DNA from 2 places in the Gordonia sp. L191 genome. Region 2 is predicted to be linked to the other one. Evidence: riboswitches for the same ligand, from Rfam matches in the RefSeq annotation. Region 2 holds a riboswitch; the other holds the start of a gene.
What was found. A riboswitch is a leader RNA that binds a small molecule or an ion and turns the genes downstream of it on or off. The one in region 2 is predicted to bind cyclic di-AMP.
Positions count from the first base shown of each region.

Region 1: another riboswitch for cyclic di-AMP. It lies ahead of QNM97_RS08545 (C40 family peptidase); the one in region 2 lies ahead of QNM97_RS02980 (transglycosylase family protein).

Region 1 covers NZ_CP125996.1:1,902,931-1,910,538, forward strand. Annotated here, with positions in the region: gene QNM97_RS08540 (DEDD exonuclease domain-containing protein) at 1-997, opposite strand, end outside; cyclic di-AMP (ydaO/yuaA leader) riboswitch at 1,635-1,804, shown strand; gene QNM97_RS08545 (C40 family peptidase) at 1,821-2,408, shown strand; gene QNM97_RS08550 (NlpC/P60 family protein) at 2,550-3,629, shown strand; gene QNM97_RS08555 (peptidase MA family metallohydrolase) at 3,655-5,133, shown strand; gene QNM97_RS08560 (glycosyltransferase family 4 protein) at 5,153-6,280, shown strand; gene QNM97_RS08565 (AMP-dependent synthetase/ligase) at 6,353-7,608, opposite strand, start outside.
Region 2 covers NZ_CP125996.1:627,176-634,783, forward strand. Annotated here, with positions in the region: gene QNM97_RS02955 (protein kinase domain-containing protein) at 1-1,130, opposite strand, end outside; gene QNM97_RS02960 (hypothetical protein) at 1,332-1,535, shown strand; gene moaC (cyclic pyranopterin monophosphate synthase MoaC) at 1,549-2,085, shown strand; gene QNM97_RS02970 (MogA/MoaB family molybdenum cofactor biosynthesis protein) at 2,082-2,561, shown strand; gene QNM97_RS02975 (molybdenum cofactor biosynthesis protein MoaE) at 2,595-3,041, shown strand; gene QNM97_RS02980 (transglycosylase family protein) at 3,159-3,770, opposite strand; cyclic di-AMP (ydaO/yuaA leader) riboswitch at 3,778-3,952, opposite strand; gene QNM97_RS02985 (MoaD/ThiS family protein) at 4,214-4,462, opposite strand; gene moaA (GTP 3',8-cyclase MoaA) at 4,467-5,582, opposite strand; gene QNM97_RS02995 (flavin reductase family protein) at 5,579-6,157, opposite strand; gene QNM97_RS03000 (hypothetical protein) at 6,189-6,410, opposite strand; gene QNM97_RS03005 (cold-shock protein) at 6,787-7,200, shown strand; gene QNM97_RS03010 (DUF2771 family protein) at 7,223-7,608, opposite strand, start outside.

The sequences.
Region 1 (7,608 bases), 1.3 Mb from region 2:
GTCGGGGAAATCGTTCGCCGGTCAGCGTGATCCACCAGCCGCGGTGTGGGCGGGTGGAGCGCCGGTTGTAGGCGGGCGTGTGCGCCAGGATCAATCGCAGTTCGCGGACCCCGGCTTCGAGTGCGTGAGCACATTCGACGTGATCGACGCGGACGGCGAGATTCACCATCTCGGCGATCCGGGGTCGTGGGTCGGATCCGTTGAAATACGACATCACCCGGCGTCGCAGATCCGTCGCGGTGCCCACGTAGAGCACCTCGGCGGACGGTCCGCGAAACAGGTAGACCCCCGGTCGTGACGGAAGTCCTTCGGCGAGATGGCGTTTGGCGCGCAGACGGGGGTTCCCACGGGGGAGATAGGCGGTCAGGTCGGCGTAGGTCCGCACCCCCTGATTTCCGATGCGCTCGAGGAGCCGATGCAGGACCTCGACGGTGGCGCGGGCGTCGTCGAGGGCCCGGTGCGTCGGGCGTACCGAGACGTCGAACAGGTCGGCGAGAGCGCTGAGGCGGACGGTGGGGGCCTCGTCGCGGGTCAGCACCCGGCGCGCCAGTCGTACGGTGCACAAGCTGGTGTGAAAGGGCCACGCCATGTCCAGCCGCGTGGCGTTGTGGCGCAGGAATCCCATGTCGAAGCGCGCGTTGTGGGCCACGAGCAGGCACCCGCGCGCGAACTCGATGAAGGAGGACAGCACCTCACCGATCTGTGGGGCGTCGTAGACCATCGCGCTCGTGATCCCGGTCAGGGCGACGATCTGCGGTGGGATCGACCGTTGTGGGTCGACGAGGGTCGCGAACTCACCGAGCACCTCGCCGCCGCGCACCTTCACCGCGCCGATCTCGGTGATGGCGTCGCGGGCCGGATCGCCCCCGGTCGTCTCCAGGTCGACGACCACGATCGTCGTATCGAACAGGGACTGCTCGCCGAATCCCGCGTCGTCGGTGCCGTCCGCTCCTGCGCCGAGGTCGGCGAAGGAGAGCTGAGCCGTATCAACCACCACGCCGCGAACACTAGTTCGACCCTCCGACAGCCTCGGTTGGGGTGCGAGTGACTGCTGTGATGGGTGTGCTCTCGAGCCCCGTCGATGCCGACGCGACGATTCTGTCGGTGGCCACTTCTACTGTCGGCTGCGGTGGTCGACACCGGAGCTCGCCCGGCCCGTTGCGCAACGGGCCGGGCCGGGCAGGCCGGGATGAATCGCCCGCCGACACGTCCAGAGACAGCAAGTGAGATGGAGATCACAATGTACATCGACTGCGCCAGCTGCCCGGGCCGTCACCGCGCGTGTGACGGCTGCATGATGAACCTCTTCGTAGAGCCTGTGACCAGCGGTGATAGGGATGATCTCGGTGGTCGGCGGGTGGTCCGTGAGGTGGGGGATTCCGACGCCGAGATCTGCTCTGCGGTCGATGTGTTCGCCGGCGCTTCGATGGTGAGCACGGAGTCTGCACGATCGGCAAAACTCGCCATCGGCCCTGCGTGCGGACCCGCTTCGCGCCCGGGTCTGCGGATTCTGCGGGCGGGTTAGCCGTCACCGCGAATCGGGCCCTTTGTCCCCTAGTGGACAGACCCGCATCCGATTTCGTAACCTTTCCGAGACCTTCGCAGAGCGTCCCGCTTCAAACCGAAGCGGTCTGGGGAGATCACCGCTCAATCGTCCGACGGACGAACCGGGGAACCACACATTTTCGGAGCAATTCGAATTGGGGTGAGTCGCGCCCTGGGCACGACTGTGTCCGGATCGCGTAGGGCCATTCTCTCGGCCCGAACCCGACAGCTAACTCGGTAGGCGGTCAAGGGAGAACCAAAGGAGAACTCGTTTCGTGGCCAAACATCGTTTGGAACAGCCGAATCGCGGAGGCATCGCCAAGAAGGCGATGATCGCGGGCTCGCTGACCGTCGGCTCGCTCGCCGTGGCCGCAGGTCCGGCCCTCGCCGCACCGGCTCCGGCGCCCAGTGCGACCATCGAGATCCCGAATCTCGGCAAGTTCACGGTGCCCGGCATCGATCAGAATCAGGTTCCGAACCAGTTCCGCCCGGGTGGTGGCGGTATCACCGCCCCGGTGCAGAGTGCTGCAGAAAAGGCCGTTCGTGCCGCGGAAACCAAGATCGGCGCGCCCTACGTGTACGGCGCCGCCGGCCCTAATGCCTTCGATTGCTCCGGCCTCGTCTACTGGTCCTACCAGCAGGCCGGCAAGACGATCCCGCGCGACAGCTACGGCCAGCTGGGTGGCGGACGCGCGGTGAACTACGCCGACGCGCAGCCCGGCGACGTCCTAATCTTCAACGGCGGCAGCCATGCCGGTCTCTACATCGGCAACGGCCAATTCATCCACGCCTCCACCGAGGGTGTCCCGGTGCAGAAGGCGTCGGTCAAGGCATGGTCGCTGACCGGGGTTCGCCGATACTGATCCCGGTCTCGGTGAGAACGTGTGAGCATGTATTCGGGCGGATCGCGCACAGCGCGATTCGCCCGAACGCGTCGAGGACTACGACGCCCCGGTCGAGGCAGAGGTGACGAGCCCGGGTCGGTGGGGAAGTGCAAGGGGAATGTGGTGACAATCGTGGGAGCCGGATCGGCAATCGGTCCCAACCGATCGGCACGCCTGGCGTTGATCACCGTGATCGCGGTGATCGCGGTCGCGGTGACGCAGATCGGCGCGGTGTTCGGGACGCCGCACGCCGTGGCCGACCCGCCGCAATCGGCGGATCAACTGCTTGCGCGATACACCTCGCTGAGCCGTGAAGCCGAGACCTCGGCCGAACAGATGCACAACGCCCAGATCGAGTACGACAAGCAGCGTGGCATCGTCGCCCAGTCCAAGAAGGCCGCCGCCGCCGCGCAGAGTTCACTCGACCGTTCCCAGGTTTCGTTGAACGAGTTGCAGACACGCTTCGACTCCCTCGTGCGCATCAGTTACATGGGCGGTCGCTCCAACCGGCTCTATGCCGTCCTCACCAGCAACTCGCCCCAAACCCTGCTCGACCAGATGTCCGGGTTGGAGATGGTCTCGCGTCGCGCCGCCGCCGATCTGGCGGCGCTGAAGAAGGTGCGCGCCCAGACCGTCTCGGACCGCGACGCCGCGAATTCGACGGCATCGACGGCCACCCGCGCGGTCTCCGACGCCGAGCGTGTACGCGGCGATCTGCAGAAGAAGCAGGCCGAACTGCAACTGCAGGCCGCCCAGATCCGGGTGATCTATGCGAGCCTGACCGGCAAGCAGCTTGCCGCGCTCGCCGGCCCGCGCTTCGACTTCGACCCCGCAGCCGTACCCCGCGGGACCGCCCCCGCACTCGTCGCCGTCCAGGCCGCGCTGACCCGCATCGGCGACCCGTATGTATGGGGCGCGACCGGTCCCGACTCGTTCGACTGCTCGGGCCTGATGGTGTGGGCGTTCAAGCAGGCGGGCAAGCTCCTGCCACGATCCAGTGAGGCGCAACTCGCCGGCGGCACCCCGGTCTCGCGCCAGGATCTGCAGCCCGGCGACCTCATCATCTATTACCCCGACGCCACGCATGTGGGCATGTACGTCGGCGACGGCTACGTGATCCACGCCTCCACCTTCGGTGTGCCGGTCAAGGTCGTCCCGATCGACGACGCGGGACCGTACAACTCCGCGCGTCGGTACTAGGGGCGTGCTCCGCCCGCGGTGGGCGATCGGCGTGCTCCGCCCGCGGGTGGCGCCCCGGCGTGCCGCGGTGACCACGGGCGCCGGAGCGGTGCTCGTCGTCACCTCACTACTGATCACCTCCTGCGGTGGCGACGGTGTCGGTGGCGGCTCCGGTACGAGGTCGTCCTCGGCGCCCGCGTCGACGACCAACGTCTATCTGGACCAGCGCTCCCAGGGCGTGACGCGACTGCTCGACGCGCTGTCGACCGCGCTGCGTTCGGGCACCCCCGATCAGCTTGCGGGGCTGCTCGACCCGTCCATCGCCCCGGCGTTACGCGCCCGGTTGCAGACCGTGCAGGACAACCTGTCGTCGTCGGTGCCTCGCCCGGACTCATCATCGCGTGGACAACGCTTGCAGCTCAAGGAGTTTCGTTACCAGCTCGCTCCCACCGAGGAGGTCGAGACCCTGGTCGGTGCCGACGTCCAGGCACGGCTGGATCAGCAGGGCAGCTCCGACACCTGGGTGGCCCCGGTGGAATTGCACGTGGCGCTCGGCGGTGCGAGCACTCCCGGCATCGATGAGGACGAGGTGGTGATCGATACCCAGCTCGTCGCCGCCCGCTACGACGACACCTGGAAACTGGTCGGCGACTCGACACTCGCCGGTGAGCCCGCACCACCGACACAGATGTGGGATCTGCCGGGGCTGGCCGTTGCCGATGTCCCCACCGCGGGCGGCGCCTCGGTCATCGCGTCCTATCCGGATGGTGCGGACGGTTCTGGCACCTCTTCTCCCGGCTCGACAGCTCCTGGTTCGACAGCTCCCGGCCCCACCGCCGAGATGGTTGCCCGCATCCGCTCGCTGCTCCCCGGCGCGATCGCCGCGGTGTCGGCATTCTGGGGGACCGGGTGGCCCCAGCGTTCGGTGCTGGTGAGTACGGCCGACGACGACCAGTTCCACGCCCTGGCCGCCTCGGCCACCGACACCGCTGCGGCCGCCACCATCTACGCCCACCTCGATCTGTCCGCCGGTTCGGTGACCGGCCAGCGTGTGCTCCTCACGCCGATGGCCCGTGATCTGCCCGCACCGGCACTCGGCGTCGTCCTGCGTCACGAACTCACCCACGTCGCGACACGCGCGCAGACCGCGACCACCGCGCCGATGTGGCTCACCGAGGGGGTGGCGGAGTACGTGGGGCGAAAGGGTACCTATACCCGCCCCGCCGACGCGGCCCCGGATCTCGCGGCCGCGGTGCAGGCCGGTGACACCCCGTCCGATCTGCCGACCGATCAGCAGTTCTCCGTCGACGCCGATTCCGCGCGGATGGCCTATCAGTCGGCGTGGTCGGTGGCGACCTTCGTCGCGGCGGCGTTCGGCGAACCCAGGCTGCGGGCACTGTATGTGGCGGTGGGTGCATCGGGCGACGCCGCGCGGGCCGACGCCGCGTTGTCGGCCACCCTGGGAATCACGCGGGCTCAGTTCGTTGCCCGGTGGCGGGCGTGGCTGACGGCCGAACTGCGATGAGATCGGCAAGGATGATGGCGTGACCCACCGAACGCTCCTGGTGACCAACGATTTTCCGCCACGGCGTGGCGGAATCCAGTCCTACCTCCAGAATCTCGTGGATCTGCTGGACCCGGACGATGTGGTGGTCTACGCCCCGCGCTGGCGTGGACGCAGCCACGAGGAGTTCGACGCCGCGGTACCCTACCGCGTCTATCGGCATCCGACGACGCTGATGCTGCCCACCCCGTTCGTCGCTCGTCGGGCTGCGAAGATCATTCGGGACGAAGACATCTCGACGGTCTGGTTCGGAGCGGCCGCGCCGTTGGCGGTGTTGTCGGGATATCTGCGCCGGGCCGGAGCCCGGCGCATCATCGCCAGCACACACGGACACGAGGTCGGTTGGTCGATGCTCCCGGGGGCGCGCGGCATCCTGCGCTACATCGGCAACCACACCGACGTCATCACCTTCGTCAGCCGCTATACCCGCGGCCGGTTCGCCTCGGCCTTCGGTCCTCGGGCCGCGCTGGAGTATCTGCCCCCGGGCGTCGATGTCGCCCGCTTCGCTCCGGATGCCCAGGCGCGCCAGCGAATTCGTGCCGAGCTGGGACTCGGTGAACGGCCCACGATCCTGTGTCTGTCGCGGCTGGTGCCGCGCAAGGGGCAGGACGTCCTGATCCGCGCGCTGCCATTGATCCGATCGGAGATCGCCGACGCCGCGCTCGTCATCGTCGGGGGCGGGCCCTACGCCGAGAAGCTGCACGACATCGCCCACGCGGAGGGGGTGAGCGAGCACGTCGTGTTCACCGGGCCGGTGCCGGCCGCCGAGCTCGCCGCTTACCACACCATCGCCGACGTCTTCGCCATGCCGGCGCGCACACGTGGCAAGGGCCTCGACGTCGAGGGTCTGGGCATCGTCTACCTGGAGGCGTCGGCCTGCGGTGTGCCGGTGGTCGCCGGCCTCTCCGGCGGCGCCCCGGAGACCGTCCGCGAGGGGGTCACCGGAACCGTCGTCGACGGCACCGATGTCGCCGGGGTCGCGCTCGCGCTCATCGGGATCCTCTCCGATCGCGACGCCGCCGCCGAGATGGGCCGTCAGGGTCGCCGATTCGTCGAGGATCACTGGCAGTGGTCGCAGATGGCCGCACGTCTGCGTCAACTGCTGTGATCGGTCAGCGGCTGTGACCGGTCAACTGCTGTGATCGGCCGGCTGCTGTGAGCGGCTCCGGTCGGGGATGACTCAGCGCTTGGCGTAGAGCGCGTCGATGTCGCCGGCGTACTTGTCGACGACCACATTGCGCTTGACCTTCAGCGTCGGGGTCATCTCACCGGTCTCCTCGCTGAAATCGTCACCGAGAATCCGGAACTTCTTGATCGACTCGGAGTGCGAGACGGTCTTGTTGGCCTCGTCGACGGCCGACTGAATCGCCGCGCGCAGGTCGGGGTCGTCGGCGAGATCGGCCACCGATGCGTCGGCGGGCTTGCCGTTGCGCTCCTTCCACGCCGGGAAGGCCTCGGGATCGACGGTGACCAATGCGGCGATGAACGGCTTCTGATCGCCGACCACGACCGCCTGTGAGACCAGGGCATCGGCGCGGATGACATCCTCGAGGCCGGCGGGCGAGACGTTCTTGCCGCCCGCGGTGACGATGAGTTCCTTCTTGCGCCCGGTGATCTTCAGGAACCCCTCGTCGTCGAGTGATCCGAGATCGCCGGTGTGGAACCAGCCGTCGGTGATGGCGGCGGCGCTGGCCTCCTCGTTGTGCCAGTACTCCTTGAACACCACGCCGCCGCGCAGCAGGATCTCCCCGTCCTCGGCAATCCGAACGTCGTTGCTCGCCAAGGGTTTTCCGACGGTGCCGATCTTGACCGCGCCGGGGGTGTTGACGGTGACCGCCGCGGTCGTCTCGGTCAGGCCGTAACCCTCGTAAACCGGGATCCCGATCCCGGAGAAGAAGAATCCCAGGCGAGAACCGAGCGGCCCGCCCCCGGAGATCGCGAGCTCGCACTCGCCGCCGAGTGCCGCGCGGAGCTTGCCGTAGACGAGCTTGTCGAACAGGGTGTGCTTGGCGCGCAACACGATTCCGACGTCGCCGCGTTCGGCCGCCGCGGCGTGGTCGATGGCGGTGGCCGCCGCCATGTCGAAGATCCGGCCCTTGCCCTCGTCGTGGGCCTTCTGGCGGGCGGTGTTGTAGACCTTCTCGAACACGCGGGGCACCGAGAGGATCAGAGACGGCTTGAACACCGCGAATTCCGGTACGAGGCCCGGAATGTCGTTGGTGAAGCCCACCTCGACCCCGGCCTCCATGGCGACCAGGGTGATCGCGCGGGCCAGCACGTGCGCCAGCGGCAGGAACATCAGCAACCGCTTGCCGGGCGCGAGCAACTGCGACATGTTGCCCTCGAGGACCCCGCGGACCTCGGAGAGCATGTTGGCGTGCGTCAGCTCGCAGCCCTTAGGCCGGCCGGTGGTGCCCGAGGTGTAGATCAGCGTCG
Region 2 (7,608 bases):
GACGGTGGATTGTTGGCGACAGTCGGACCACCCGGCGCGTAGCCGCCGGGCATCGGGGACGGCGTCTGGCCGGGGTAGGACGGGTTCTGGTTTGCCGCCGGGTTCGGATGCGAGGGGCTCGGATGCGACGGCGGCGGTGTCGAATAGGACGGCGGCGGTGTCGAATAGGACGGCGGCGGTGTCGGCTGCGACGGTGGCACGGTGGGCTGGGAGTACGGCCGATTTGCCCCGACGAAAGGTCCTGCCGCCGGGTTCGACTGGTGCGGTGCCGGTGTGGGGTTACCCCGCCCCTCGAATGCTTGACCTCGACCCTCGAATGCTTGACGCAGCGCAGTCGAGAACGACCGGCAGTCGGGGTAGCGCTCGGCGGGATTCTTCGACAATGCCTTCGCGATCACCGGATCGAGGGCGCCGAGGTCGGGGCGTAGCGAGCTGATCGGCGGGATCTGTTTGGTCAGATGCGCCATGACCAGCGCCGAGGGTGTGGTGGTGGTGAACGGGGCCTGCCCGGTCAGGAGCTGGAAGACGGTGCACGCCAACGAATACTGGTCGGAGGAGGCCGATGCGTCGTGGCCTTCGATCACCTCGGGCGCACAGTAGGCCAGCGTGCCGATGAAGGCGCTCGTCGCGGTCAGCGACGTCGAGTTGACGAGTTTGGCGATGCCGAAGTCCAGGACGGTGACCCGAGCGATCTGACCGTGTTCGTCGCGGCTGACGAAGATGTTGGCCGGTTTGACGTCGCGGTGGATGATGTTGCGCCGGTGGGCGTAATCGAGGGCGTCGGCGACACGGGTGGTCACCTCGATCACGTCCGACGGGGAGATCGCACCATGGGTGAGGTCGGCGCCCTCGAGGTAGTTCATGGTGAACCACGGGGTGCCGTCGGTGTTGATGCCGTACTGGTGGATCGAGATGATGCTGGGGTGATCGAGCGCCGCGGTGGTGCGCGCCTCGTTGGTGAAGCGCCGCTGGAAGTCGGGGTCGTGCGCACCGGCCAGCGAGATGACCTTCAGGGCTTCCCGTCGCAGCAACTGCGGGTTCTCGACGAGGTACACCTCACCCATCCCGCCCGAACCCAGCAGGGACACCACCTTGTATCCGGCGACCTGCGAACCTGGACTCAGAGGCACGATTCTTCCTTTGATCGGGGGTGGACCGCTGGCCTGTGACCTTACCCAACGTGCTCTGAGATCGGCTTTCTTATCATTCGAACGATGGGTCCACGACGTGGCGTCGGGGCTGAAGTCGACGTGGCGTCGGGGCTGATGACGTGGATGTCGGTGACCAAACGGTGAGCGTGCCGCGTGCCGCGGAGGTCGCCGTGGCACAATATGCGCGTGGCTGAGAGCAATTCGAAGAAGCACTACGTGGACAACGGCTGGCCGAAGGCCTCCGACGGCGACGGTCCCGAGCACGCGGTCTCGGAGTTCGCGGCCGCTCTGCCCGGCGCGTTGTCCCCGTTCGGCGAGGTGGAGTTCCCACTTCCGGCCGACGAGGTCAACTACATCAACCCCAAGACGGTCATCAACCGCTGAGCGCGGTGACCGAGTGCGTGCGGTGACCGATCCGCAGTCCGCTGCCCGGTTGTCCCACGTCGACGACTCGGGTACGGCCCGCATGGTCGATGTAGGGGACAAGTCGGTCACCCACCGCCGCGCCGTTGCCGGCGGCACCTTTCGTACCAGCACCACCGTCATCGACCTGCTGACCTCGTCGTCGCTGCCGAAGGGTGACGTTCTCGCCACCGCGCGGATCGCCGGGATCATGGCGGCCAAACGCACCGATTCACTCATCCCGCTCTGTCATCAGCTGGCGCTGTCGTCGGTCGACGTCGACTTCACGATCGGCGCCGACCACATCGACGTGACGGCCTCGGTCATCACCGCGGGCCGGACCGGCGTGGAGATGGAGGCGCTGACCGCGGTGGCGGTGGCCGGACTCACGCTGCACGACATGGTCAAGGCCGTCGACCGCCACGCCCGCATGGACGGAATCCGGCTGCTCGAGAAGTCCGGCGGACGGTCCGGGGACTGGCACCGAGAAGACGACGGCGGGACTCACACCGACCCCGGGACGCAACCATGAGCACGCAGCGCGTCGCGCGGATCGTCGTCGCCTCCACCCGGGCCTCCCGTGGTGCCTATCCCGATCGCACGGGCCCGATCATCGCCGAGTGGCTCGCCGACCACGGGTTTTCTGTCGACGAGCTCGACGTCGTCGCCGACGGCCCGCCGGTGGGTGACGCGATCCGGGCCGCGATCTACGCCGACGTCGACCTCGTCCTCACCACCGGTGGAACCGGGCTCGCCCCGACCGACCGGACTCCCGAACAAACCCGGCCGCTGCTCGACATCGAGATCCCCGGTCTCGCCGACGCCATCCGCACCGCCGGGCTGCCGCAGGTACCGACCGCGGTGCTCTCCCGCGGCACCGCCGGGGTCGCCGGCACCACGCTGGTGGTCAATCTGCCCGGCTCGACCGGCGGTGTGCGCGACGGACTTTCGGTCCTCGCCACCGTCGTCGACCACGCTCTCGACCAGATTCGCGGTGGCGACCACTGATGCCGGGCCGTCACTGATGCCGGGCTGTCGCAGATGAGCGCTGCCACTCCGGTGGAGGTGTACACGGAGGTGAGCGTCGACCCGATCGCACTCGCCGACCACGAGGCCCGCGTCGTCGCGGCTGCTGACGGACATGCCGGCGCGGTCGTGGGGTTCGTCGGCGCGGTCCGCGACCACGACGGCGGCCGCGCGGTGACGAGCCTGTCGTATTCGGCGCATCCGGACGCCCCGCGCGTGCTCACCGAGGTGGTCACCGAGGTCTGTGCGGCCGCCGACGGCGTCCGGGCGGTCGCGGTCTCCCATCGGGTGGGTGACCTGTCGGTCGGCGACGTCGCCTTCGTCGTCGCCGTAGCCGCCGATCACCGGGCCGAGGCGTTCGCGTTGTGCGCGCGACTCGTCGATGAGGTCAAGGCGCGCATACCGGTGTGGAAACACCAGTTCTTCGGCGACGGAACCGACGAGTGGGTCGGGTCGGCCTGATCACGGTCACCACCTGATACCGGTCACCACCGACACAGCCCCCCGACAATTGGAAAAGGGCCCCGCACGGCGTCGAGCAACGTGCGGGGCCCTTCGTCAGGGCTGAACCGATCGGGTTCAGGGGAGCGGGACGAGTCCCTTGTTCTCGTTGAACAGACGCAGCTGATCCGGGGTGAGCTGGTAGCCGCTGTCCTTGGCGGCCTTGAGCAGGTTCTGCACCTCCGGGCTGACTCCGGCCTGGCTGACCTGATCGATCGCCTGGTCGGTGCTGGTGGCATTCGGGGTGTTCGCGAGACCCTTGGCGGGCGCCTGGGGCGCATCCAGGCGCGGGGTGTCGGCGGGAGCGGTGCGCGGGGTGGCGCCCGACAACCCGGTGCCGCAGACCGGCCATGCGCCCTTGCCCTGGGTGGCCAGGACACGCTCGGCGACGGTGATCTGCTGCTCCTTGGAGGCCTGGTCGGCGCTCGGCGCGAACTGGGTGCCACCGTTGGCGGCCCACGTGCTCGGGCTGAACTGGAGTCCGCCCTGGTAGCCGTTGCCGGTGTTGATGGCCCAGTTGCCACCGGACTCGCACTGGGCGACCTGATCCCACTCGGAATCGGAGGCGGCATGTGCCGAGCCGGTGCCCAGCAGGGCCGCGCCGCCGCCGAGAACGGCTCCGGTCAGCGCGATCTTCGCGAAGGTCTTGGTTGCGGTGGTGGTCGACGGCTTGCGGTGACGTCCGGACATAAGTCGAATTACCTCTCTCCACGCGCCTGCGAGGTCAGCTGTCGGGTTCGAGCGAGAGGTGCTCGGTCACGATCGCCGTGCGGCGACCGGACTTAACCCCAAGGGCGTCTGTCGACGTCCGTTCTTCCTTGCGGAAGAGGGTGGGTCCCCCGTCCTCGTTCCAAGATGTGTGCTCGTCATTCCACCGGAGGAACGAGGCTCGGCGCGACCGGTGGAAATCTTGGTGTGTTGTTTGCTGTGCTGTGACCTTCTGTGAAGGACGCTTCGTACAGTACGACGTCTGAGAGCGGGAATCACCCCGTCCTGACAACCCATTTTCGGCGTGCCGGTGGGCCTTTGGGCCCTGTTTCGGTGTCCGTGCAGTTCACGGGCGTGACGCCCGGTTCGTGTCCATCTCGTTATTGACTCGTGATGTGAGCAAGGTCACAAGCGGGTCAGGTGTGTCAACCCCCGGCGAACGGGGGGAGAACGTCGATCGTGTGCGTCGGACCGAGGCGCCGCGTGCGGTCGCACAGCGCGATCTCGTCGCGCAGATACGAGCACCGCTCCAGCACCCGCGCCAACTCCGGATTGTCGGCTGCCAGAATGTGTTCGAGCTCACCGAGGGTGATGTTCTCGGCAATGTCCAGCACGTCGGATTCGGTCTTCGCGGCGGCGGACGCGGCAGCGAAATAACGGACCGTCACACGCATCCGCTCAGCCCCCGATCGCCGACATCGGACGGTCCGGCTGGCGGAATCCGGCGGTGTTGACCGCGTGCCCGGCGCGCTTGGCCCAGGTGTTCTCCCGCCACAATTGCGCGATCCGACGATCGACATCGCGCTCGTCGTCACCACCGCCCCGCAGCACGGGCATCAGCGAGGTCTCGGCGTCGGCGAACAGGCAGTTGCGCAGCGCCCCGTCCGCGGTCAGCCGGGTCCGGTCGCAGTCACCACAGAACGGACGCGTCACCGACGCGATGACGCCGATGCGCGCAGGTGCTCCGCGGGCGTCGGTGTGGCCATCGACGAGGAAGGTCTCCGCAGGCGCACCTCCACGCGGCACGGTGTCGGGACGCAACCGGAGATGCGCCGACAGCACGTCGAGGATCTCCGTCGCGGTGACCATCCGCGACCGATCCCACCGATGTCCGGCGTCGAGCGGCATCTGCTCGATGATCCGCAGCTGATATCCGGCGTCGAGGCAGAACCGGGCGAGGTCGACCAGTCCGTCCAGGTCCCGACGATCGGGGACGACCGCGTTCACCTTGATCGGATACAACCCCGCGCGACGCGCGGCGTCGAGGCCGGCGAGGACGTCGGGCAGCCGGTCACGTCGGGTGATCTCGGCGAACCGGGCGGGATCGACGGTGTCCAGCGAGACATTGATGCGCGTCAGCCCGGCCTCGACCAGACCGGCGGCACGGCGCGTCAACCCGAGGCCGTTGGTCGTCATCGCGATCTCCGGGCGCTGCGGCAGCGAGGTGACGGCAGCGATGATGTCCTCGAGATCACGGCGCAGCAGCGGCTCGCCGCCGGTGAACCGGACGGTGCGGATGCCGAGGTCGGCCACCGCGATCCGCAACACCCGGATGAACTCGGCGGTGGTCATCACCGACGCGGTCGGCAACCAATCGAGGCCCTCGGCGGGCATGCAGTAGTCGCAGCGTAGATTGCAGCGGTCGGTCACCGACACCCGCAGGTCGGTGGCCACCCGTCCGAACGTGTCACGCAGCGGCCCGGACGTGGGTGCGGTCGACGCCCCGGACCGCGACTCGTCGGCGGAGCGTGTCAGCACCGACGGGAGTGGTAGGCCCAGGTCGACGACGGTCATCGCCGCGTGGGGTCGTCGTCGGGTATCCGTGCCTGCAGAGCACGAAAAGTGCTGGCGTGGAACACGAGTGGCTCGACCTCCGGGTCGGCGTCGAGGCGCCGGATGCGCAGCAGCACCAGCAGGTGATCGCCGGCGGGGATCTCACTTTCGATCGTGCACGACAGGTGAGCGGCCGCGCCCGGGATGAACAGGGCTCCGTCGTCGGAGCCGAGCGGCTCGATACCGTCGAACCGTCGCGGTGCCGGACCGGCGAGCTGGCGGCACAACTGCGCCTGGTCGTGGGCGAACACGCTGACACCGACGGTCCCGGCATCACGCAGCCGCGGCCACGTCGTCGAGGTGTTCTGCACGCACACGCTCACCAGCGGCGGATCCAGCGACACCGACGTGAACGCGCTCGCGGCCATCCCGACCAGTTCCGGGCCGGCCGAGTCGGTGGGCTCGTGGGACTCGGAGGACTCGGGCGCGCAACGATGGCAGCAGACCGCGACCACCCCGGACGGAAAACAGCTGTACGCCCGTTTCAGCGCACCCTCGTCCGATGCCGGCGCGAGAGCGGCGTGGGTAGCGATCACCGAGGGTCGATCGACGGAAGCCGACACACGATCACCGGGCCCCGCGGCCCGACCGCAACGCATAGACCACGCCCAGCAAGAAACCCAGCGGGGCGCACATCGTCAACAGATACACCGCGGTCGGGGCGGTCTCGCCGTGATCGGCCACGGGGGTGACGAACAGCGCGATGATCGCGAGTACCCCGATCACAAAGACCACACCCGCCACCTGCAGCAGCCGCGAAGGCGACGACCCGCCTACTCCCGGCGTCAGCGAGCGACGGGCGCCGCGTGCATCCGGCCCGCTCGCTTCGCTCCCGGCGCCGACCACACCCGGCCCGCTCGCTTCGCTCCCGGCGCCGACCACACCCGGCCCGCTCGCTTCGCTCCCGGCGCCGACCACACCCGGCCCGCTCGCTTCGCTCCCGGCGCCGTGCTTCCTCTCCATGGTTTCCACGGTAGAGCACCCCGGGCGAACATGACGGTGTCGTGCCCGGTCAGAGCGGGCCTCACGCTGCCTCGAGAAACCGTTTTGCCCATTGGTTAGACTGGCATCACCAGGCGCCTTGCTCATTGTCGTGGGTCAGGGCGCCCTTTCATGTGGTGGATCGACCACATGCAACAACGACGTTCGAGTGAAGGTGAGCACAGTGCCGAGCGGCAAGGTGAAGTGGTACGACGCCGAGAAGGGCTTCGGTTTTCTCGCACAAGAGGGCGGCGAGGACGTGTACGTGCGTTCGTCGGCGCTGCCCGACGGCGTCGAGGCGCTCAAGCCCGGCCAGCGGGTGGAGTTCGGGATGGCCGCCGGCCGTCGGGGCCCGCAGGCGTTGACCGTCACCGTGCTCGAACCCGCGCCCAGCGTCACCAAGAACACCCGCGAAGCCGCGCGCAAAGAGGTCAAGCGGCACAGCCCTGACGAACTGCACGGCATGGTCGCCGACCTCATCACTCTTCTCGAGGGCAAGGTGCAGCCGGATCTGCGCAAGGGCCGCTACCCGGATCGCAAGACCGCACAACGCATTTCCGAGGTCGTGCGCGCCGTCGCCCGCGAGCTCGACAGCTAGGGCATGTCTCCCTGGCTCACCCTCACTTGGGCGGAGCCGTGTCGGCGGCGATGATCCCGCGCGCGATGTCGGTCGACCCGTCCGGGTTGGTCGCCACCGCCGATGCCGCGGTGATCGTCACGCCGAGCAGCACCCGGTCCGGGCGCGACCGCAGGGCGACCGTGTAGGTGGTGTTCGACGCCTGCGGTGATTCCTCCTCCACCAGGCCCTGCGGGGTCCAGTAGAGGGTCGTGAGATTCCACGGCGCCTTGGCGACCGTCTCCGACACCGACAGCAGCGCCGTCGAGTTCAGGGGGATCGGTACCCGCGGGGTCGTGCGTTGCGGCTGATCCCGCGGCGGGGTGCACTCGCGCACGAACACATCACACCAACGGGCCGGTTGCACCGTGTGGAGGTCGCCGCCGACGG